DNA from 3 places in the Bifidobacterium sp. RTP21102st3_E2_RTP21102_210122 genome. Region 2 is predicted to be linked to each of the others. Evidence: riboswitches for the same ligand, from Rfam matches in the RefSeq annotation. Region 2 holds a riboswitch; each other region holds the start of a gene.
What was found. A riboswitch is a leader RNA that binds a small molecule or an ion and turns the genes downstream of it on or off. The one in region 2 is predicted to bind thiamine pyrophosphate.
Positions count from the first base shown of each region.

Region 1: linked by a shared signal. The riboswitch ahead of AB5287_RS03335 (ECF transporter S component) and the one ahead of AB5287_RS01970 (hydroxyethylthiazole kinase) in region 2 are both predicted to bind thiamine pyrophosphate.
Region 3: linked by a shared signal. The riboswitch ahead of AB5287_RS06480 (nucleobase:cation symporter-2 family protein) and the one ahead of AB5287_RS01970 (hydroxyethylthiazole kinase) in region 2 are both predicted to bind thiamine pyrophosphate.

Region 1 is NZ_JBCPAN010000002.1:312,771-320,525, forward strand. Features, by position in the region: gene glnA (type I glutamate--ammonia ligase) at 1-707, opposite strand, end outside; gene AB5287_RS03315 (DUF4191 domain-containing protein) at 1,027-1,809, opposite strand; gene AB5287_RS03320 (NAD(P)/FAD-dependent oxidoreductase) at 1,893-3,383, opposite strand; gene AB5287_RS03325 (DUF3043 domain-containing protein) at 3,532-4,155, opposite strand; gene AB5287_RS03330 (dipeptidase) at 4,247-5,614, shown strand; TPP riboswitch at 5,705-5,809, shown strand; gene AB5287_RS03335 (ECF transporter S component) at 5,914-6,513, shown strand; gene AB5287_RS03340 (ABC transporter ATP-binding protein) at 6,513-7,755, shown strand, end outside.
Region 2 is NZ_JBCPAN010000001.1:439,790-447,544, reverse strand. Features, by position in the region: gene ftsZ (cell division protein FtsZ) at 1-93, opposite strand, end outside; gene dusB (tRNA dihydrouridine synthase DusB) at 205-1,449, opposite strand; gene AB5287_RS01975 (glycine--tRNA ligase) at 1,594-3,066, opposite strand; TPP riboswitch at 3,403-3,511, shown strand; gene AB5287_RS01970 (hydroxyethylthiazole kinase) at 3,502-4,446, shown strand; gene thiC (phosphomethylpyrimidine synthase ThiC) at 4,529-7,282, shown strand; partial or broken gene AB5287_RS01960 (26S protease regulatory subunit) at 7,397-7,672, opposite strand.
Region 3 is NZ_JBCPAN010000004.1:164,369-172,123, forward strand. Features, by position in the region: gene AB5287_RS06470 (DnaJ C-terminal domain-containing protein) at 1-526, shown strand, start outside; gene AB5287_RS06475 (heat shock protein transcriptional repressor HspR) at 541-1,128, shown strand; TPP riboswitch at 1,260-1,356, shown strand; gene AB5287_RS06480 (nucleobase:cation symporter-2 family protein) at 1,404-2,756, shown strand; gene AB5287_RS06485 (coenzyme F390 synthetase) at 2,793-3,914, shown strand; gene AB5287_RS06490 (acyl-CoA reductase) at 3,901-5,400, shown strand; gene AB5287_RS06495 (SDR family oxidoreductase) at 5,487-6,257, shown strand; gene AB5287_RS06500 (HAD family phosphatase) at 6,370-7,041, shown strand; gene AB5287_RS06505 (carbohydrate ABC transporter permease) at 7,309-7,755, shown strand, end outside.

The DNA.
Region 1 (7,755 bases), on a different contig from region 2:
AGGGTGTTGAAGCGGTAGTTGATCTCCTGCTGACCAGCGCCGGCCACCTCGTGGTGGGAACGCTCGAGAATCAGGCCGACCTTCTGCAGGTTGGCGACCATATCGTCGCGCAGGTCCTGAGTGTGGTCAATCGGCGGAACCGGGAAGTAGCCCTTCTTGACGCGGTTCTTGAAACCGATGTTCGGGGTGCCGTCTTCCTCAACGTCAACACCGGAGTTCCACGGAGCTTCGATGGAGTCGACCTCGTAGAAGGAGCGGTTCATGCCGTTCTCGAAGCGGACCTTGTCGAAGATGAAGAACTCGGCCTCAGGAGCGAAGGAGGCGGTGTCGGCGATACCGGTGGACTTCAGGTAGGCCTCGGCCTTGCCGGCAACCTGGCGCGGGTCGCGGGAGTACGGCTCGTCGGTCAGCGGGTCGACGATGGAGAAGGCCACGTCAAGGGTCTTGTGCTTGCGGAACGGGTCAACGAAAGCGGTCTCAACGTCCGGGACCAGCTTCATGTCGGACTCGTTGATGGCCTGGAAGCCCTGAACGGAGGAACCATCGAACGGCATGCCGTCGGTGAAAGCGTCCTTCAGGAATTCGCTAGCCGGCACGGTGAAGTGCTGCTGAACGCCGATAAGATCGGTGAAACGGACGGAGACATACTCGATGCCTTCCTTGTTGATAAGGGCCTCGGCGTCTTCCTTGGACTTGAGTTCGGTCACGGGACCGCTCCTTTCGTATGAAATATAACGGTATCCATCGTAAAATCGTGCGTTTCGCCGGCTCGAAACTTGGGTTACGAGAATGTTTCGTGACTGTGGCCGACAATCGCGCAGGCGCGTTATTTCAACGAAACATCATTACAGAATGGAAACGGAGGCTATCGGGGGAGTGGGTAGAGGTGTCCGCAACGTGGACAGTGGATATTGACAGGTGACGTAGGTGGATGTATGTGGACGCGATTATGAGACATATGACGAAGCCCCGGAACCGATTGAACGGATTCCGGGGCTTCTGTGCGATTTGGTGGTGTGCTGCCGATCAGCGACCGCGCATCGCGCGGCGGGAGATCTTCTGCGGGTGGTTCGGGTCCATGCCCTTGGGGATGGCATAACCCTTCTTGGCCTGCAGCGTGCGCAGACGATCGTTCAGCGTTTCCATCTCGGCCTTGGTCAGCAGGAAGCGACGACGCGGATGAATCTTGGCGATCAGTGCGTTCTTGTGGTTCGTGGGCTCATAGCTCTTGGACTTGGTCACCGTGCTACGCAGCTTGTCCAGTGGCACCTGCTTGGGGCCGTGGCCCACGGAGATGCGGTACACCGGAATGGAGGAGCCGGCGGTGACGCCCTTGATATCGTGTTCCTGACGATCCATCGCCTTCATGATGCGACCGTATTCGCCTTCGCCGATCAGGTAGATGCCGTTCATCGAAGTGCCGCGCCAGATGGCATCCTTGGTCTTCGGGTCGATCCACACCGGTTCCTGCGGGAAGTTAAAGCCGGCTTTCTGCATGTTGCTCAGCACGCCGATGGCGGCACCAGGCTTGCCGTCAATCTGCTTGTAGCCGACTGCATCCGCGCGGCGGGTGAGCATCATGGTGGCCAGCAGAATGCCGAGCATGATGGCGGTGATCATGGTGAAGATCCAGGTCAGCCAGGTCCACTTGGCAATCAGACCGATGATGATCATCACGACTACAGGCAGCAGGAAAGCACCGGCCTCAAGCCACGGCAGGGCCTTGTCTTCCTTAGCCGTGTACTTGTAGATCTGGATGATCTGCTTGATTGTGCTCTGCTTCTTCGGCTTCGCGTCCTTTTCCACCATCACTTCTTCCTTTGTTGGGACGAAACACACTAAACAACATCTTATCAGGTGCGCTGGTCCGAACTTGCTTGTGCTGGTTGGTCTCAGCGTGTGTGTAACGGCCGTCCGTCGGCCTTGAGCAGCGCCTCGCCGAGCGTTTCACTGAACGTGGGATGCGGGTGAACGAGGCGGGCTGCGTCGGCGAGCGGCACACGGTTGCCGACCAGCTGTTCGGCTTCGGCGATGATGTCGGAGGCCATCTGGGAGACCATGTGCACGCCGAGCACGCGCGGGGTGTCCGGGTTGGTCGCGTCGCAGCCGGAGACGATGGTCAGTGAACCGGCCGTGCCGCTCATCAGCATGCGCGCGTTCGCCAGCATCGGATAGTTGGTCTCCTTGATTTCAATGAGATCCTCTCTCGCCTGCGCCTGTTCGACGGTGAGCCCGACCGACGCCGCTTCGGGGAAGGAGAACACGATTTGCGGCACGGTGGCTTCGTCCACCGGCTTGGGATTGAGTCCGGCGATGGTCTCCGCGATGACGATGCCTTGCTCAAAAGCACGATGCGCCAGCGCGTGACCGGCCGTCACATCGCCCACCGCCCATACGCCCGGTTTGTCGGTGCGGCCGTACGCATCCGTGGCGACATGTCCGTGGTCGTCAATCGTCACGCCCCATGCTGGGTCGGTGATCGGGTCACGCCCGATGGCGACAAGGGCGATTTCGCCCCAGACGCTTTGTTCGCCGTCCTGGCCTTCGCACGTGTAGTGCACGGTGGCACCAAGGTTCGCGCCGGTGTCCACATGGGTGACGCTGGCGCGGGTGATGATGTTCACGCCATGACGTTTGAGCTCACGGGTCAGCGTGGTGCCGACTCTCCGGTCCCAGGCTGAGAGCACACGGTCCTTGCGAATCAGCAAGGTCACCTTCGAACCGGCGGCGTTCCACATCGAGGCGAATTCAAGGGCGATGGCCCCGGCGCCGATAATCACCGCCGACGAGGGAAATTCGTTGACTTCCAGCGCCTGTGTGGAGTCGATGAGGGCGCCGGCGAACGGGTTGCCGGGCAATGGGCGTGGCTTGGCACCGGTGGCGATGACGATGTTCGTGGCCGTGAGGTCCATCGTGGGGCCGCTGGGCTCGGGGACATCGGCCTTGTGATAGGTGAGGATGTCGCTTTGGTCGGGGGAAGGGACGAGGTGGACGATGTGGTTGGAAGTTGCTGGAGCGGTCTCATCCGCATGGAACGCGGCATTGGCTCGGAACACGGTGATGCCGCGATGGGCAAGCAGTCCGGCCAGTCCTCCCACCATCGTCTTGACCACGCGCAGGCGATAGTCGCGCAGCGTGCCGAAGTCGATGCCATTCACCGAGGCGTTGACGCCGAGCTCGGCCGCACGGTGCACGGTGTCGATGGTGTGGGTGGCGGTGATGAGCGCCTTGGAGGGGATGCAGCCACGGTTGAGACATGTGCCGCCTACGGTGGCGTCACGCTCGACGAGTGCCACTTTCATGCCGAGTTCGGCGGCGCGCAAGGCCGTGGAATAGCCGCCGGGGCCGGCCCCGATGATGACCAGATCAAACTGTTCGCTCATGATTGCCTCCTTGATACATATAAGTATGGCTCCCACGCTAGGGAGCCATATGCGGCTATCGCCGCCACTTCGCCTAAAAACAGTCCACTGGACTGTTTTCTTTACGGCTCAGCCCCTCAACGAGGGGAGCCAGAGTATATATGGACAATCAGTCCGCCGGCCAGTGACCGCGCTTCGGGTAACGCGGCTTGGGAAGCCTCCAACGACGCATCTGAATCGAACGGCTCCAAGCGTAGGAGAAGGAGCGGGAGCCCTTGGACACGGACCGTTCGCCGTACTTGGCGATGAGCTTGGCCTTGAGCTTGCGCCACATCAGCCATACGTCGATGATCACGGCAATCAGGTAACCGTACATAAGCGCCATCATGATGATGGAAGCCCACTGGTTCTGCATCAAAGAAGTGACGAACATGGAAACGATCAGAATCGCGAAGGCCACCGGGATGAACCATTCGCCAAGGTTGAAACGGGCATCCACATAATCACGGATGTAGATACGCCAAGGCAGGCGTTCCGCCTTGGGCATGTGGTTGATATCGCCATTCTGCATCGCCTCGTACTCGGCGTTCTCCTTCTCACGCAGACGGGCTTTGGCGGCCTTGGCGCTGGCCCTGCGGTCCACCGGAACCAGCGGACGGATACCGGCGGCCTGAGCCTGCTTCATCTTCGGGGTAGGACGGCCTTTTTTCTCAGAAGGATTGGCGGCCTTCTTCGGGGCCTGCTCAACAGGAGCCTGGACCTCTTCTTTTTTCTTAAACGGATTCCATGTCATGCTTTGAGGTTACGGTGACGTTCAGACACTTGTACACTGGCGCAGCCATTGCAATGACGCCGCTCACACATATATATAAAGGAGGACCATCATGACAACGCTCACCGCTGACGAGATTCGTTCGCGCGTCGAAACCGATTGGAACCGCATCGTCAAGGTGCTGGCCGAAAAGGTCGCGCTGCAGTCGATCTCCGCCAAGGGCATCACCGCCGAACATATGAAGCGCTCCGCTGAATTCGTGGCAGACGAACTGCGCCTCGTGGGTGTGGATACCAAGGTGGTTCAGGCTTCCAATGCCGACGGCACTCCGGGCGCATGGGAGGTCATCGGCTCGCATATCGTTTCTCCGGACGCCCCCACCGTGCTGCTCTATGCCCATCACGACGTGCAGCCTGTTCCGGACCCGGCCGAGTGGAACACCGACCCGTTCGTGGCCACCGAAATCGACGGCCGCCTCTACGGCCGTGGCTCCGCCGATGACGGCGGCGGCATCGCCATCCACTCCGGTGCACTGAAGGCCCTGGGCGACGACCTCAACGTCAATATCAAAGTGTTCATCGAAGGCGAAGAGGAGATGGGCTCGCCAAGCTTCATTCCCTTCATCGAGGCTCACCGCGACGAATTCGCCGCTGACGTGATTATCGTGGCCGATTCCGGCAACTGGTCGGCGGACATTCCTTCTTTGACCACCTCGCTGCGCGGCAACACCTGTGTGGACGTGACCGTGCAGGGCCTTGAGCATCCGGTGCACTCCGGCCAGTACGGCGGCCCGATTCTCGACTCCAATACGTTGGCCGCCATGCTCATCGCTTCCATGTATGACGAGAACGGCGATCTGGCCGTACCCGGCGTGACCGCGGAAGAGCCGATCGGCGGTTTGCAGCACGACCTTGACGAAACCACCGTGCGCGAGGATTCTGGCGTGGTGGCCGGTTACGAGTTCGCCGGCACCGGCTCGCTGGCCTCACGCCTGTGGACTAAGCCGTCCGTGACCGTGATCGGCTTCGACGCCCACCCGGTCGAGGGATCCTTCAACGTGATCGCCCCGGAGACCCGCTTCCGTCTGTCGCTGCGCACCGCGCCCACCCAGCACCCTGAAGAAGCGCAGGAAGCACTGGCTGCATTCCTCGAATCCCACGCGCCGTTCGGTGCCAAGGTCACTGTCGAACGCGGCGAAAACGGCATGGGCTGGGCCATGGATCCGACCGCCGTGGCCACCAAGGACGCGCTGGAAGCCATGACCGAGGCCTTCGGCGTTGAGCCCATCAACAAGGGCGAAGGCGGCTCCATTCCGTTCATCCCCGAACTGCAGCGCATTTTCCCCAACGCTCAGGTGCTGGTCACCGGTCCCGAAGACCCGAAGGCCAACGCCCACAGCCCCAATGAGTCCATCTCCCTGCCCGGCCTCAAGAACAACGTGATCACCGAGGCTTTGCTGCTGGACAAGCTCGGCAAGTAGCCGAACCGCATCGGTAATGGTAGTGAGCCGCCGTCAGGTAGGTCACAGATGTGGCTATTGCCTTTGACGGCGGCTTGCTTTATAGTCGGGAGTTGACACGGGAGCTGCCGTTGGGCGGCTGAGAGGAGACTCATAGTCTCGACCGATGGAACGTGACCGGATAATGCCGGCGCACGGAAATGTCGCTCTTACCCACCCGTGCCTGAACCAACCCGCGCGTGGCCACGAACATATGCATCATGTGCGTACATATATCCACGTATGTTCGGCCTGCGTGCGAGCAGAAGAAAGGCACATTCATGACTGAAGCTGTGGCCAAAGCCAATTACAAGTGGCGCGTCGTCGATATCGTCGTCGCCGCAATCATCGCCGTCGCATCCGGCGTCATTTTCTGGGGCTGGGACATTGTCTGCTCCGCCCCGCTGGCCCTGTTTGAAGGCGTGACCCCCGGTTTCGAGGGTCTGCTCAACGGATTCTGGCTGTTCGCTGGCCCGCTCGCTGCAATCATTGTGCGCAAGCCCGGTGCCGCACTGTTTGCCGAAACCCTCGCCGCCTTCCTTGAGCTTACGCTGGGCAACCAGTGGGGCGTCGGCGGCTCGCTGATCGTCGGCATCATCCAGGGTCTGGGTGCCGAAATTGCCTTCGCCGTCTTCGCTTGGAAGAAGTGGAACATCGGCACCACCATCCTGTCCGGTGCGCTCGCCGGCGTGGGCTGCTGGGCCTACTACTGGGCCACCAACCCGGGCTGGAACGGCCTGCGCGTCACTTGGTATCTGGTGGGCTCCATCATCTCCGGCGTCGTGATCGCCGGCGTGGTGGTCTGGTACTTGTCTCGTGCGCTCGCCGTCACCGGTGCTCTGGAGCGTTTTGAATCCGGCCGCAGCAAGGCGCGCGTCTGATGCAGATTAATCCGGCTGCGGTAGAGGCCAGCGGCTGGGGATGGCGGCACGCCACGCGTAAGGACTTCGCGTTGCGTGCCGTCGATTTCACCATCCGGCCAGGTGAACGTGTGTTGCTGCTCGGTGCTTCGGGCGCGGGCAAAAGCACGATGATGGCCGGTCTCGCAGGCGTACTTGGCGGCGATGAGGAAGGCGAGCAGGAGGGCTCGCTCACCATCGATGGCGTCGATGCGCGCGAGGCGCGAGGTCGCGTGGGACTGGTGCTTCAGGACCCGGACTCGCAGATCATTCTTGAACGACTGGGCGATGACGCGGCCTTCGGCTGCGAAAACCTCAACGTGCCGCGCGAGGAGATTTGGCAGCGAGTGCGCGAATCATTGGATATGGTGGGACTCGGCGGACTCGAACTGGATCGGTCCACCCGCCATCTGTCCGGCGGTCAGCGTCAACGTCTCGCGTTGGCCGGCGTGCTGGCTATGAAGCCCGGTCTGCTGTTGTTGGACGAACCGACCGCCAACCTCGATCCCGAAGGCGTGGTCGAAGTGCATGACGCGGTCAAAAAGGTCATCGAGGCCACCGGACAGACCATGGTTGTGGTCGAACATCATATCGATGTATGGCTCGATCTGGTCGATCGCGTGATTGTGCTCGGCCGACCCGATGCAAGTTCGCCCACGGGTGCGGTCATTGCCGACGGCAAGCCGGACGAGGTGTTCGCCGAGATGGGCGACGTGTTGGCCGCCGGTGGCGCGTGGGTGCCGGGCCGTGCGATTCCCGATTACTCACCGAAGCAGGAGTCTGCGCACGATGCGCCGGTGCTCAGCACCGAGAACTTAAGCTTTGGCCGTGGGGCCGCTCTTGGCGTTGGTATCAATCTGGATTTTTATCCCGGCGAAGTAACGGCTCTGATGGGTCCGAACGGCGCGGGCAAATCGACCTTGGCCTTGACCTTGGCCGGGCTACTCAAACCTATCGCCGGCAAGGTGCTCATCGCCGACAACCTCAAGCCCGCGCATGCCGGGCGTGAGCCGATCGACTGGAAAAGCAAGGAACTGCTGGGCCGTATCGGCATGGTGTTCCAGGAGCCCGAACACCAGTTCGCTGCCAACTTTGTGCGTGACGAGGTATCCATCGGCCCCAAGTCGATGGGGCAGAGCCAAGACGAGGCTTATCAGACCGCCGACCGCATGCTTGAGCAGATGAATCTCACGCGCTTCGCCAAAGCCAACCCGTACACCTTGT
Region 2 (7,755 bases):
CATGCGATTGACGGCATTACCGCCGGCACCGCCGACGCCAACAACCTTGATGTTGGTCTTGTCGTTGAACTCATTCTGCGCGATCTCGCTCACGTTTGGCTCCTGTCACTTCACGGTTACACCCAAGAGTAGCGCAAACAGGCTACTCTTGGAGGGAAATTCACGCGCAGAATGGCGCGTGTTGCGTGTATTTTCAGTATTTTCTCAGTAACTGGCGTCCATTGGGTCGTCACCGAAGAGCGCCTCACGCTCTTCGTGGGTGGTGGTACGCGATTCCAACCAGCCATACGGCAAGTGCACCTTCTTGGCGAAACGCACGCGGCCGCGCGGTTTGTCGACCACGCGTGGCGGGTATTCGATAGTCGGGTCGAGCTTGCCGATCTCGCGGTCCACATCGGCCAGGCTCTCGCATTCCATAAAGGCCTTGCGGGTGGAGCCGCCCACCGGGAATCCTTTCAGATACCAGGCGATGTGCTTGCGCAGATCGTGGACGGCCATCATCTCATCGCCCTCATAAAACTCGGTAAGCAGCTCGGCATGACGGTGAATCACGCGGCAGACCTCGCCCAGATTCGGGTTGAGCCGTTCGGGATTGCCCTCGAAGGCGTTTTTGATGTTGGCGAACAGCCACGGCCGGCCCTGGCATCCGCGGCCGATGGCCACACCGTCGCAGCCGGTCTCGCGCACCATTTCGAGCGCATCCTCGGCACCCCAGATATCGCCATTGCCGAATACCGGAATGTTGAGGTGTTCCTTGAGCTCGCCGATGCGGGACCAGTCGGAATGACCGCCATAGTATTCGGCGGTGGTACGGGCATGCAGGGTTACGGCCTTGCAGCCCTCCTCCTGCGCGATGTGTCCGGCTTCGAGGAAGGTCTCATGGTTATGGTCGATGCCGACGCGGATCTTCGCGGTGACGGGGATGCCCGCCGGCTCGCATACGGCGACCACGCGCTGTAATAGCTCAGTGAAAATGTCGGTTTTCCAAGGCAAGGCCGAACCACCGCCTCGACGAGTGACCTTGGGCACCGGGCAACCGAAGTTCAGATCCACATGGTCGGCCATGTTGCCGTCGACCACGATTTTCGCCGCCTGTTCGGTGATGGAGGGGTTCACGCCGTACAACTGCAGTGAACGGATTTTTTCGCTTTTGGCGAAATGACAGAGGCGCAGTGCTTTCGGGTTATGCGCCACGAGGGCTCGAGCGGTGATCATCTCGGCCACGTAGAGTCCATCGGGACCATATTCCTCGCAAATCACGCGGAAGGGCCAGTTGGTCACTCCCGCCATCGGCGAGAGCACCACCGGGGTCGGCACGGTGATGTTGCCGAGTTGGACCGGGGCGATATGCACCGGGGTCCCGGGGCGCGCCGGCGCGTCCGTACGTGGGTCGAGGTTGTCGGTCTCGTGATGCTCGGTGAGCACTGTTTCGGATTCGGATTGTGCCATGTGATTCCTAAGAAAATAAGTAGGGGCTCCCCTGAGAGAGGAGCCCCGGCGTCTATCGCCGCCACTTCGCCTACAAACAGCCCACTGGGATGTCTTCCTTACGGCTCAGCCCACAGAGGGGAGCCCAAGTTGTGCGACTCCGGCTTAGTACAGGCCGCCGGCTTCCTGAACGCCGGACTCAGGCCAAGGCTCACCGCCCATTTCCACAGGCTTCAGGGGCACGCGGGTGCGCTTCTCGCCGATGCGGGCGGCCACGTAATCGGCCACCTTGTCAAGAGCGACGCGCTCCTGGGCCATGGTGTCACGCTCACGGATGGTCACAGCGTGGTCCTCGAGGGTGTCGAAGTCCACGGTGATGCACAGCGGGGTGCCGATCTCGTCCTGACGACGGTAACGACGACCGATGGCACCGGACTCGTCGTAGTCGATCATCCACTCGTTGAAGCGCAGGTCGTCGGCCAGGTTCTGGGCCACGGTCTGCAGTTCAGGCTTCTTGCTCAGCGGCAGCACGGCGGCCTTGACCGGGGCCAGACGCGGGTCGAGACGCAGCACGGTGCGCTTGTCAACGCCGCCCTTGGTGTTCGGGGCCTCGTCCACATCGTAGGCGTCCACGAGGAAGCACATCAGGGAGCGGGTCAGGCCGGCGGCCGGTTCGATGACGTACGGCACGTACTTCTCGCCGGTGGCCTGGTTGAAGTAGCTCAGGTCTTCGCCGGAGTGCTTGGAGTGCGCGCTCAAATCGTAATCGGTACGGTTGGCGATGCCTTCGAGCTCGCCCCAGTCGGAACCCTGGAAGCCGAACTTGTATTCGATGTCCACGGTGCGCTTGGAGTAGTGGGAGAGCTTCTCCTTCGGATGCTCGTAGTGGCGCAGGTTCTCCGGCTTGACGCCGAGGTCGATGTACCAGCGGGTGCGGGCGTCGATCCAGTACTGGTGCCATTCCTCATCGGTGCCGGGCGTGACGAAGAACTCCATCTCCATCTGCTCGAACTCACGGGTGCGGAAGATGAAGTTACCCGGGGTGATCTCGTTACGGAAGGACTTACCCATGTTGGCGATGCCGAACGGCGGCCTGGAACGGGAAGAGGTCATCACGTTCTTGAAGTCCACGAAGATGCCCTGTGCAGTCTCCGGACGCAGGTAGTGCAGGCTGTTCTCGTCCTCGACCGGGCCGAGGTGGGTGCGCAGCATCATGTTGAAGTCGCGCGGTTCGGTCCACTGGCCACGGGTGCCGCAGTTCGAGCAGACGATGTCCTTCATGCCGTTTTCCGGCATCTTGTCGCCGTGCTTCTCGGCGTAGGATTCCTCGAGCTTGTCGGCGCGGTTGCGCTTGTGGCAGTTGAGACACTCGACGAGCGGATCGTTGAACACGCTCACGTGGCCGGACGCCACCCACACTTCGGGCGGCAGAATGATGGAAGTGTCGACACCGACGACATCAGGACGGGTGACGACCATGGAGCGCCACCATTCACGCTTGATATTGTCCTTGAGAGCGACGCCGAGAGGGCCGTAATCCCAAGCGGAACGGGTGCCGCCGTAAATTTCGCCGGCGGGGAACACGAAGCCGCGACGCTTCGCAAGGGATACGACTTCATCGAGTTTGGACTGAGCCACAATGCACCTTCTGGTTTGAACGGTTTGGGGTCTAATAACAACCGCTTCAGGATAGCCGTATATGGTGACAGGTCAGGCGGCATTGTCCGGTATATGTTCCGCGTCTCACGAGCGGCCGTTCGCAGCGATTCCTATATCGCAACACCTCCATATTGTTCCTGTTGTTTTACCCTTCCCGAATTTGTGCCACTGACATCGCGTCAGCGTCACAAATTCGGGAGATGTTGCTCGGCGGAGGCGTCTATGTATCACGAATGGACGGGGACGCGCCAGACCTGACGACACGTATCGAACAAATCCGTCACGATAATGTCCATGTTGGCGCATAGCGTCGGCACTGTAATGCAGGGGAACTCGCATGTGGTTCGCGAGTTGAGAAAGGCCTGAGCCTGACCCTTAGAACCTGTTGGTTAAGACCATCGTAGGGAGCAGTAAATGAGCAATAGTGCATCATCGTTTACCGGCGTGTCCAGCGGTTATACCGCCGGGACTCCGGTTCCAGCCGATTCACCCATCCGTGACAATATCGCCGATGCCGTTCGCCGCGTACGCGAGACGACTCCGTTGGCCCAGTCATTCACCAATTTTGTGACCATCAATTTGGTTGCCAACGCGCAACTGGCGGCCGGCGGCACTGCGGCCATGAGTTTCCTGCCGGACGACGTGATCGAAACCGCGAAAATCGCGGGCGCGAACTACATCAACGTGGGCACGCTGCTGCCGTTCTATAAGGACGCACTGCCCGAAATCGCCCAGCGACTCAACTACTTGGACAAGCCGTGGGTGCTCGACCCGGTGGCCGCCGGCATCGGCCGCACCCGTACCGCCATTCTTCAGGCCTTCAAGGCCGCTCCCCCGACCATGATTCGCGCGAATGCATCCGAGGTAATCGCGCTGGCGAACATGTGGGGGCTCAATACCGAAACCGTGGGGGACGCTTCCGAGCACCGCCCCGCCGGAGTGGAATCCGTCGACGACGTGGAGTCCGCAACCGGCGCGGCGGTGGCGCTGGCACAGTATCTGACCGAACAGCACGCCAAGCATTCCTCCCATGACGCTTCCACCCGCTGCGCCGTGGCCGTGTCCGGCATCGCCGATCTGGTGACCGATGGCGAAACCGTGTACCGACTGCCGGGCGGCAGCGCGATGATGACCAAGATCACCGGTGCCGGCTGCTCGCTGGGCGGCGTGGCTGCCACGTATTTGGCGGTCTCCGATCCGTTGACCGCCGCCCTGTCCGCGTCTCTGCTGTACAACCGCGCGGGAGAGGTGGCCGATACAACTTCGTACGGACCGGGCTCGTTCCAAGTTGCGTTCCTTGACGCGCTGTGGAATGTGACCGCCGAACAGGTGGCGGAATCCGAGATTTTGGTGCAGTAGTTTCAGTTCCCTCTGATGAGGGAGCTCATAACAGTTTTTTCCAATAAGACTTCCACAAGAAACAACAAAAGCAGGAATAATAATGAGTAATGAATACCTATACGCCTCCATGCGCGACAGCTTCGACCTGTCCGCGTACTTCGTGGTGGGGCCGGAGGACTGCAAAGGCCGTCCGCTGACCGACGTGGTGGATCAGGCTCTGCACGGCGGCGCAACCTTCATCCAACTGCGCGCCAAGGAGGCCGATGCCTCTGAGCTGACCGACATGGCTCGCGACATCGCGCAAATCATCGAGGACAATGAGAAGTCCGATTCCGTGGCCTTTGTGATCGACGACCGTGCCGACGTGGTGTGGCAGGCCCGCCGCAAGGGCATCAAGGTGGACGGTGTGCACATCGGCCAGACCGACATGGAGCCGCGCGAAGCCCGCGCCCTGCTCGGCGACGAGGCCATCGTGGGCCTGTCGGCTGAGACCGAAAGCCTCGTTCGGCTCATCAACGAGCTGCCCGACGGCTGCATCGACTACATTGGCGCCGGTCCTCTGCACGTCTCCACCACCAAGCCCGAGGCTTCCGTGGGCGGCAACGACGGCTCCGGCAAGACGCTGGACGCCGCCCAGATCAACACCATCTGCGCTGCCAGCGAATTCCCGGTGGTCGTGGGCGGCGGCGTGACCGCAGCCGATATGGCCATGCTCGCCGGCACCAAGGCCGCCGGCTGGTTCGCGGTCTCCGCCATCGCGGGTGCCGAGAACCCGGAAGAGGCCGCGCGCACCATGGTCGAAGGCTGGAAGGCCGTCCGCGGCGACAAGAAGCACGGCTACGCGCCGCGCGTCGTAGCCCACACCCCCGCTGCTGATACTCAGGCTGCTCAGGAAGGGGCCGCAAAGCCTGGCTCCGAGGCCACTGAGAAGAAGTTCACCAACGCCAAGGACGCCAAGAATGCCCAGAAGCTCGCCAAGCAGCAGCGCGTGGACATCGCCGCCCGTGGTTCCAAGCAGCGCGACAAGGCGCACATCCGCAAGACCAAGTCCGTACCGTTCACCTATCAGTATGGTTCCTACGACCTGGAAGTGCCGTACACCGAAATCAAGCTGAGCGACACGCCCGGCGTGGGCCCGAACCCGCCGTTCCACGACTACAACACCGAAGGCCCCAAGTGCGACCCGAAGGAAGGTTTGAAGCCCCTGCGTCTCGACTGGATCCGCGACCGCGGCGACATCGAAGACTACGAGGGCCGCCGCCGCAACCTTGAGGATGATGGTAAGCGCGCCATCAAGCGCGGCCGCGCCACCAAGGAATGGCGTGGACGCAAGCATGAGCCGATGCGCGCCAAGGACCACCCGATCACCCAGATGTGGTACGCCCGCCACGGCATCATCACCCCGGAGATGCAGTACGTGGCCACCCGCGAGAACTGCGATGTGGAGCTCGTGCGCTCCGAGCTGGCCGCCGGCCGCGCGGTGATGCCCTGCAACATCAACCACCCCGAGGCCGAGCCGATGATTATCGGATCCGCCTTCCTGACCAAGCTCAACGCCAACATGGGCAACTCGGCCGTCACCTCCTCCATCGACGAGGAAGTGGAGAAGCTGACGTGGGCCACCAAGTGGGGCGCCGATACCGTGATGGACCTGTCCACCGGTAACGACATCCACACCACCCGTGAGTGGATTCTGCGCAACTCCCCCGTGCCGATCGGCACCGTGCCGATGTATCAGGCCCTCGAAAAGGTTGAGGATGATGCCTCCAAGCTGAGCTGGGAACTGTTCCGCGACACCGTGATCGAACAGTGCGAGCAGGGTGTGGATTACATGACCATCCACGCCGGCGTGCTGCTGCGTTACGTGCCGTTGACCGCCAACCGCGTGACCGGCATCGTCTCCCGCGGTGGCTCCATCATGGCCGACTGGTGCCTGCGCCACCACCAGGAGAGCTTCCTGTACACGCACTTCGACGAGCTGTGCGACATCTTCGCCAAGTACGACGTGGCGTTCTCTCTGGGCGATGGCCTGCGCCCCGGCTCCCTGGCCGACGCGAACGACGCCGCGCAGCTTTCCGAGCTCATGACTCTGGGCGAGCTGACCGAGCGCGCCTGGGCCAAGGACGTGCAGGTGATGATCGAGGGCCCGGGCCACGTGCCGTTCGATACCGTACGCATGAACATCGAGCTGGAGAAGGCCGTGTGCAAGGGCGCCCCGTTCTACACCCTCGGACCGCTGACCACCGATACCGCTCCGGGTTACGATCACATCACCTCCGCTATCGGCGCCACCGAGATCGGTCGTTACGGCACCGCTATGCTGTGCTACGTGACCCCGAAGGAACACCTCGGCCTGCCGAACAAGGATGATGTGAAGCAGGGCGTGATTGCCTACAAGATCGCCTGCCACGCCGCAGACATCGCCAAGCACCACCCGCACGCGATGGATCGCGACAATGCGATTTCCAAGGCTCGCTTCGAGTTCCGTTGGCTCGACCAGTTCAATCTGTCCTACGATCCGGACACCGCCATCGCCTTCCACGACGATACCCTGCCCGCCGAGCCGGCCAAGATGGCGCACTTCTGCTCGATGTGCGGCCCGAAGTTCTGCTCGATGGCCATCTCCCAGAACATCCGCAAGGCATTCGGTGGCGAGGCCGCTCAGCAGCAAATCGTGAAGGAGGCTGCTGCAGGCATCGACTCCGAGGCACTGGCTACGGCCAAGGCCAATGTCGATAACGGCGTGGTGTCCGCCAACGTGCTCAGCCCCGAAGAAATCCTCGCCGGCATGGATGCGATGAGCGAAAAGTACACCGCCCAAGGCGGCAAGCTCTACTCCACCGCCCAGGAGTAAACCTCTCTGGCTCCCCTCTCTGAGGGGAGCCAATTATTATGCCCGGTGGTGTCTTAATTCGGGACGACGCTCGACTCGCTCGAAGGCGGTGCCGAAGTGTGCGACATCTGGACCGAGGCCGTCGGAAGTCTCCAGGACCACGCCTTCGTTGAGCGCACGGCGCACGATGCCCACACGGGGCTTCAACGGCCACACATCATGCGGCACTTTACGATAGAAATCCGTGCCGACGAGCAACACGTCGCCCACATCGAACACCTCCTGACGCGGAAATGTGAGCTGTGTGGTGTGCCCATTAGGCATTACGCCAAAATATGCGGTGCGTTCATCGTCAAAACCGGTGATGCGTACCAAGACGCCGTCACGGCGCAGTACATCGTTATCAGCCATGTCCCCTCCCGAACATTTCATGAATCAATCGCAATCAGCAAACCCTCCCATCTCACCACAGGAGCGGCAAAACATCAAGGAAA
Region 3 (7,755 bases), on a different contig from region 2:
CCCCGAAAACGGCGAGGACCGCAACTCCAAGATCAGCCTGACCCTGCGTCAGGCGGTCAAGGGCGCTACCGTGTCCCTGTCCGTGGACGGCAAGAAGTTCAAGGCCCACGTGCCTGCGGGCGTCAAGGACGGACAGAAAATCAAGCTGGCCGGCAAGGGCAAGCCAGGCATCAACGGCGGCAAGGCCGGTGACCTGTACCTGCACGTCACCGTCAAGCCCGATGCCACATTCTCGATGCGCGGCCATGATATCGTCATGGACCTGCCCGTCACCGTGGGCCAGGCCGTGGCCGGTGGCAAGGTCGAGGCCAAGGATATCGATGGCAATCCCGTCACCTTCAAGGTGCCGGCAGGCTCCAGCTCCGGCGCGGAAGTCAAGCTCGCGGGACTTGGCGTCCAGCGCAGCAACCAGCCGGGCGATCTGATCGGCCGTGTGCAGATCATGGTCCCCGCCAAGCCGGGTCTGGCCGTCAAGCACGCCGCCAAAGAATTCGACGAAAAAGCCGGCGACTATCTCAGCCTGTAATCAGGAGGTGAACAATGGCGCGGTTAGCCAACCAGATGAAGCAGTTGTACGCGATGTGCGCAACCGCGCTCGTGATGGGCAGGGCCGATCTCGACGGAGCCGATGACGTCGGCTTCGACATCGAACTGCCCATCTTCACCGTCGGCCAGACCGCCGAGTTGGCCAACATTCACCCCCAGACCCTCCGTCAGTACGACCGCCTCGGTTTGGTTCGTCCGCAGCGCACCGATGGCGGCGCACGCCGCTACTGCCTGCGCGACATTGCCCGCCTGACCCGAGCTCAGCGCCTGAGCCAGGATGAGGGCATCAATCTTTCCGGTATCGCGCGCATTTTGGTCCTCGAAGAAGAGAATCGCCAACTGCGCCGCGAAGTCAAACGCATGCAAACCGGCGACCAGGAGAGCGTTTTCGCCGCAGGCCGTGACGGCAATATCGTGGAGGTACAACGCTCCAACCGCGCCCGCCTCTGGCGCAACGCCATCCGCCGCGAAACCCGCGAACTGCCCGGCCGCGATACTGCCGCCGATATCGCTGCCGGCGCCACCGGCGACTCCAACTACACTCCCGCCGACTCCAAGTCCATGGTCCTGTGGGGTTGGTGAGTCTGGCCGCATTGCTTCGATTCCTTCTCCATTCGTAAAACTGTTTGTTATCTCACATCGGGCAGCTGCCGAAAAAAAGCACGAATCTTCTTGACGGAGATGTCAAGGTTTGTTACGGTGACGTGCGAAAACCGATTCGTAAGGGGTGCTTTAGGCTGAGACGGTATGTGCCGAACCCTTCGAACCTGTGAGCTAACACTCGCGTAGGGAATGCGACGGTTGAACTCCTCTGTTCGGCTCGGCATCCCATATGCGCGTTGAGAGAGAGGAAGCGTATGTCAATACGCAAGGAGCTGACCGCCCAGAACGTACTGCTGGGTTTCCAGCATGTGCTTGTTTCCAACGTCTGGCTTGATCCGGTGTTTGTGGCCGGAGCAATCGGCTTACCTATTGCCCTGTCGTCGAACATGATTAACGCCATCTTCATCGTCTCTGGTCTGGTCACTTTGATTCAGGCCACTCGGCTGGTTCGCCTGCCGGTGGTGCAGGGGCCGTCAGCTGCGTTTGACGCGTTGATGATCGCGGCAGGTACGGCCGGCATGCTGGGGGCGGCGAGTTCGTCCATTCTCATCGCTTCGCTTGTGTTCCTGTTGCTGTGCCTGACCGGTGTGATAGAGCGGATGCGGTTCCTGTTCTCTCCGATGATTTCGGGCGTGGTCATCTTTATGGTCGGTGTCTCGCTGTCTGGATTCACGCTGAGCGAGTTTCTAGGCGGGGCTCCCGGCGACAAGACGTTCGCCGATCCGCACATCCTGACCGTGTCGATTCTGACCACGGCGATTGTGCTTGTCCTGTCGTTGCTCGGCAAGGGCCTGCTCAAGTCGTTCTCATTCCTCATCGCGCTCGTCGTCGGCACCGTGGTCGCCGCAGCGTTTGGCATGGTGGACTTCTCTCCTGTGGCATCCAAGGGATGGTTGGGCCTGCCGACCTTCCTGCCCTACGGTCCGTTCACATTTGACTGGAAGATCTTCATCCCGTTCTTCATCGCCTACATGGTTGCCGTCATGGAAGCTCTCGGCGTCTATCAGGCGGCTTCTGAGATTCAGGGCACGCCCCTCGAACGCAAGCAGGTGCGCTACGGTCTTGCCGGCGAGGCGGCCGGTTCAGCCATTTCCTCGCTGATTGGTGGATTCACCACCACCGCCTACCCGCAAAATGTCGGCCTGCTCAACCTGACCGGCGAAGGCAAGTTGCGCACGCGCACGCCTGTGATCATCGCCGCTGTGCTGTTGCTGATTCTGGGCTTCGTGCCAAAGGCGGGCGCGTTGCTGTCCGTCATTCCCTCGGCAGTCGTCGGAGGCATTTTCCTGCCGGCTGCGGCCAGCCTAATCGTGACCGGCCTGCGCGCCCTGCGCAAGGTCGCTGATGACGAGCGCCGTCAAACGGTCATCGGCATGTCTCTGTTGCTCGGCATCGCCCTGCCCAAGGCGCTCTCCGGCCTGACCGGCGGCGCAAGCGTGTTCTTTGGCAACAACATCATGGTCGGTGTATTCAGCGCCATCATTCTCAATGCGCTTTTCGTCGCTCTTCCGGATTTGGTGGCGAAGCATCGTGCGCCGGCGTCCGTGGATGTTCCAGCAGCCGATCCGGCGGATGGGACTGGCGCTGCGGCGTACGATGAACGATAATGCTGGTTGATATTGGATATTGACAGGAGCGATGCAATGACTGATGTGATGGATGACGCGCGTCGTATCAAGCGCGGGATTCTGGATTTTATCCATACCTATGGCTGTGAGCAGGCCCCGGAAGAGGCGTTTGGTGCGTTGGCGCGCGACGTGTTCATCTATCAGTACACGTATGATCTGCCGTACCGTCGTTACTGCGCGGCTAAACGCGTCACCCCCGCAACGCTCAAGGATTGGCGGGAGATTCCGCCGATGCCGGTGGACGGGTTCAAGCACCTTGACCTTTCGACCATACCGACCGAGCAGTGCAAAGCCGTATTCATGACGAGCGGAACCACGCATGGCGGCAAGATGCGTGGGCGCAACTTCCACCCCGATCTTGAGGTGTGGGATGAATCAATGATTGTGCCGTTCCGTCATTTCATCATGCCGGATCGAGAGCGTATCCGCATCGCCGTGATTTCGCCGGCATGGGACATGAACCAGAACTCCTCCCTGTCGCGCTACCTTACCAAGGCCGTGGAGTGCTGCGGCAGCGAAGGCAGCGGTGTGTTCTTCGACGAGCATGGACTCAAGTTCGATGAAATCATCGCCTTCCTTAACCGTGCGGTGTCTGACGGTGAACCGGTGATGCTGATGGGTGTCTCGTCGTCCTATCTGTATCTGCTCGATTACCTGCATGAGCATGATCTGACGTTCGCGCTGGCCCCCGATAGCCGGTTGTTCGACACTGGCGGCTTCAAGAGCACTAAGCGCGACATCACCGAAGACCAGATGCTTGATGAGCTGGAACAGACACTGGGGGTGCCGCGCCACCACTGTGTCAACATGTATGGCATGACCGAGTTGAGCTCGCAGATCTATGACCAAAATATTCTGTCGTGGTATACGGATGGCACCAGCAACTATCTCAAGGCGAACCCCGCCTGGGTGCGCACGGTCTTCCTCGATCCGGAAACGCTGACTCCCGTCAAGGATGGTGAGACCGGTGTGATAGCCCATTACGACCTTGCCAATTGGAATTCATGCATCGGTATTCTGACCGAGGATCTCGGCCATCGGACCCCGGACGGATTCCTGCTGCAGGGCAGGGCGAAGGGAGCCGAGGCTCGTGGGTGCTCAATCGCGGTAGACGAGGTCATCAGTGCCAACCGTTGATGAATCCGTGAGTCAGGCCATTGATGTCTTCCACCTGCCCTCGGGAGCGGATGTTTCGGATTACGAAATCTATGAGGTCGCCACATCGGATGGGGTGAAGCGTTTGCGCTATCCGCGACTGGATGGCCCAAAGGTGACTTCCCTTGCCAAGCAGCTTGCCGATGTTCGCAACCGCACGCTTGCCGCGATGAGTGTCAACGATATTCTCGACATCGTGGCCGACGCGGCCCAACTATGGGCCGATCCGGATTTTGAGCTGCGGCGTCAGGCTGAACTGCTGATTCCCGCAATCACCGGATATGAGCCTGACATGGTGCGGATTGAGCTCAAACGGTATATGCGCCAGTTCAGGCGTCGTGAACTGCTCCGGTTCCTTGACTCCGAAATCGGTCAGCCGTCTATGCTCGACGAATTCCGGCCGAACAAGGCGGGGGGATACTCTAAATATGTGGGCCCAGCGCTCACCTATCAGGTGTTCTCCAGCAATGTGCCGGGGATTCCCGTGTGGAGCATGGCGATGACCCTGCTGGTCAAAGGCGCGATTCTTGGCAAATCTTCATTTTCCGAGCCGGTGATGCCTGCGTTCTTTGCTCGCAGCATTGCGATGGTCAATTCCGACCTCGCTGATGCCATTGCGGTGGTTCCATGGAAGGGCGGCTCGCAGCAGCTCGAGGATTCAGCCATCGATGCGGCCGATGCCGTGATTGTTTACGGTTCTTCGCAGACTACCAAATTGATTGCGGGCAAAGTCGCCGGGTCCAAGCCCTGTCTAGGTTACGGAGCAAAAGTCGGGTTGGCGTTCATTGGCCGAGAGGCTTTGCGTCCTGATACCTATGCCGATACCGTGCATCGTGTGGCTGTTGACATCGCCACATATGACCAGCAAAGCTGCCTGGCTCCGCAGACCGTGTTCGTGGAGACTGATGGAGCCCTCACCCCTCGTGAAGTGGCTCAGCTGCTCGGTGGCGAGCTTGAGAATCAGCAGCGCAAATATCCGCGCTCCGTATTGAGTGACGCCGAGAACGTGGCCATTCAGCGGGCGCGCACCGACGCTGAGATGAGAGCCTTGATGGGCGGGAAGGCCGCGGTGTTCGCCAGTGGCCATAGCACGGCATGGTCGGTGCTGTATCGAGAACTTGACGGTAGCGGTGCCGACGAGGATGTTGCTTCGCTGATGTCGCCGTTGAACCGCACCGTCAACGTGGTGGCGGTGCCAGATTTGTTGGACGCTGCCAGAAGACTGACTTCCTGCCGTGGCTGGCTGCAGAGCTGCGGTGTCGCTGTGGATTCAACCAGACTGTTTGGTCTTGCAGATACATTGGCCGAGGTCGGTGTGAATCGCATCTGTCCGCTCGGTGAGATGGATCGGGCGAAATCCGGCTGGCATCATGATGGGGGCTTCAACCTCATCGATCTGTTGCGCGCGGTGGATGTCGAACGCGGCAGCGACGCGTACAGCGATTCGTTCGATATGGATATGGAATAGGCCTGTGCTGTTGCGGGCAGCAGAGGCTGGTAGCAGGGCGAAAGGCAAGGGTAATGACAGAGCAAAGCGATATGGCACGGCGTCCAATGGTGAATCTGGATGGCAGAACAGCGATCATCACCGGTTCCGGCAAGGGCATAGGAGCGGCTGTGGCGAAATGCCTGGCATCGCACGGAGCCGCTGTCGTCATCAATTACGTACATGACGCCGCCAGCGCGCAGCGCACCGTTGAAGACATCCACTCGCTGGGAGGCTTGGCTATAGCTGTACAGGCGGATGTTTGCGATGAATCGCAATCTTCCAAGCTAGTGGGTACCGCTGTCGACTCATTCGGCGGCGTGGACATCTTAGTGAATAATGCTTTCGGACGCTTCTCCTTTGACCCGCGTCGCCGTTCCACTTTTGCTGGAGGCGATTGGGATGAGTTTAGCGCACAGATCGAGGGATGCCTGCATGGTGCATATCTGATGTGCTCACATGTGGTGCCGCTGATGCGAGCCCAGACCTCCGGGCGTATCATCAACATCTCCAGCAATCTGGTCGATTCGCCCATCGTGCCCTACCATTCGTATATCACTGCCAAAGGCGGCTTGGTCGGCATGACCCGCTCTCTGGCCCAGGAGCTGGGCGGCTTCGGCATTACCGTTAATGCCATTGCCGCAGGTTTGACGGCCGGAACCGCATCCAGCGCAGCCACCACCGAGGATGTTCGTGAACGAATCATTGCCATGACGCCTCTTGGCCGCCTTGCCCGTCCCGATGACATCGCCGGAGGGGTCGCGTTGTTGGCGTCCGACATGGCCGGCTTCATTACCGGACAATGTCTGCACGTCGATGGTGGGCTGACCATGCGCTGAGGCGCAGGGGCGGTGTGCTGACGCGCTATGGTTGTCGCATCCGATTGGTGCAATGGAATGCAGCAAGAGTAAAGGCGCCAATTGGCGTGCGGGCATGCGGACGGAGGTAACTATGCTGCTCAAAGCCGTGTTCTGGGATTTGGACGGTACTCTCATCGATTCTGAGCCGCTCTGGCATGACGGTGAGATTGAGATCGCGCACAACAATGGCGGCGAGTGGAACGAGGACCTCGGTTGGGAGTGCTCCGGCACTCCGGTGCCACACGTGGCAGAGGTCATGATTGCGCATGGCTGCACATTGAGCGTTCCCGAAATCGACAAGCAGCTCAAGGATTATGTGTTCAAGGCGGAGGTCGAACGTCTGCCGTGGATTCCTGGTGTGCAAGACGTGCTGCATTCACTCAAGGAAGCCGACATCCCATCCATGCTGGTCACTACTTCGCCTCGCCGCATGGCCGAGAACATCATGAAGCAGGCTGATGGATTGCTTGCCGGCTACGTCTGCGGCGATGATCCGTACGAGCACAAGCCGAGCCCTGCCCCATATCTGGCCGCGGCTGAGAGACTCGGCATCGCGCCTGAAGACATGGTCAAGTGCGTGGTAATGGAAGATTCCTCATCCGGTCTGCGCTCCGGCACCGCCTCGGGGGCCACACTGATTGCGCAGACTGGCTGGATTCGCACCGACACTTCCGGCCTTGGCCAGTTTGCCTCCATCGACTCGTATGAGGGCATCGATGCGGCCGCGCTGGACGCCTTTGTGCGGCAGCGTTTGGGGGAGTAGAAATAGGCCGATTGTATCGGCAATGCATTCCGGCGTGTCGCAAGTATTTGCAACGTTTATATCAACCATTTGATGTCTGTTTTGACAAACTTCTGAAACGTTATAGAATTGTTACTAACGAAAAAACCTGAAACGTTCTAGAAAAACCGGCGCACAGCAGCGTCGGTTGACTGGTTTTCCGCTCCGGCAAAGCATGCCCGAGTATTTTTTGTGGCCAGTTTCTGAAATGTTACAGAAAAAGAGGATGAGGTACCAAGGGAGGTCATCATGACGGCAATTCAGGAAGCCGTTCCCGCCGCAGCGGGGGCAGTGCAAAGCCGTGGGGGAGAGGTGAGCAACGCGGCTGCGGCAGCCGGCAAACGTGTTCGTGCCCGCAAGCACAGCGGCGCATCGCAGAACTCATGGCAAAGCAAGCTGCGCCCCTACCTGTTCATCGCCCCGCTGGTCATTCTCTCCGGCGTCTTCATCTACTACTGCATCGGCTTCACCGTGGCCACATCCTTCACTGACTGGGACGGCATCTCCAGTGAGATGGACTTCATCGGCCTGAAGAACTACACCAAGCTGCTCGCTCCCGGCTCCGTGTTCTGGACGGCCTTGATGAACAACATCATCTTCATGGTCGTCACCGTGGTCATCCAAGCCGGGCTCGGACTGCTGCTCGCGGTGATCCTCAAGGAGCGCCTGCGTGGTTCCAGCTTCTTCAAGGCGATC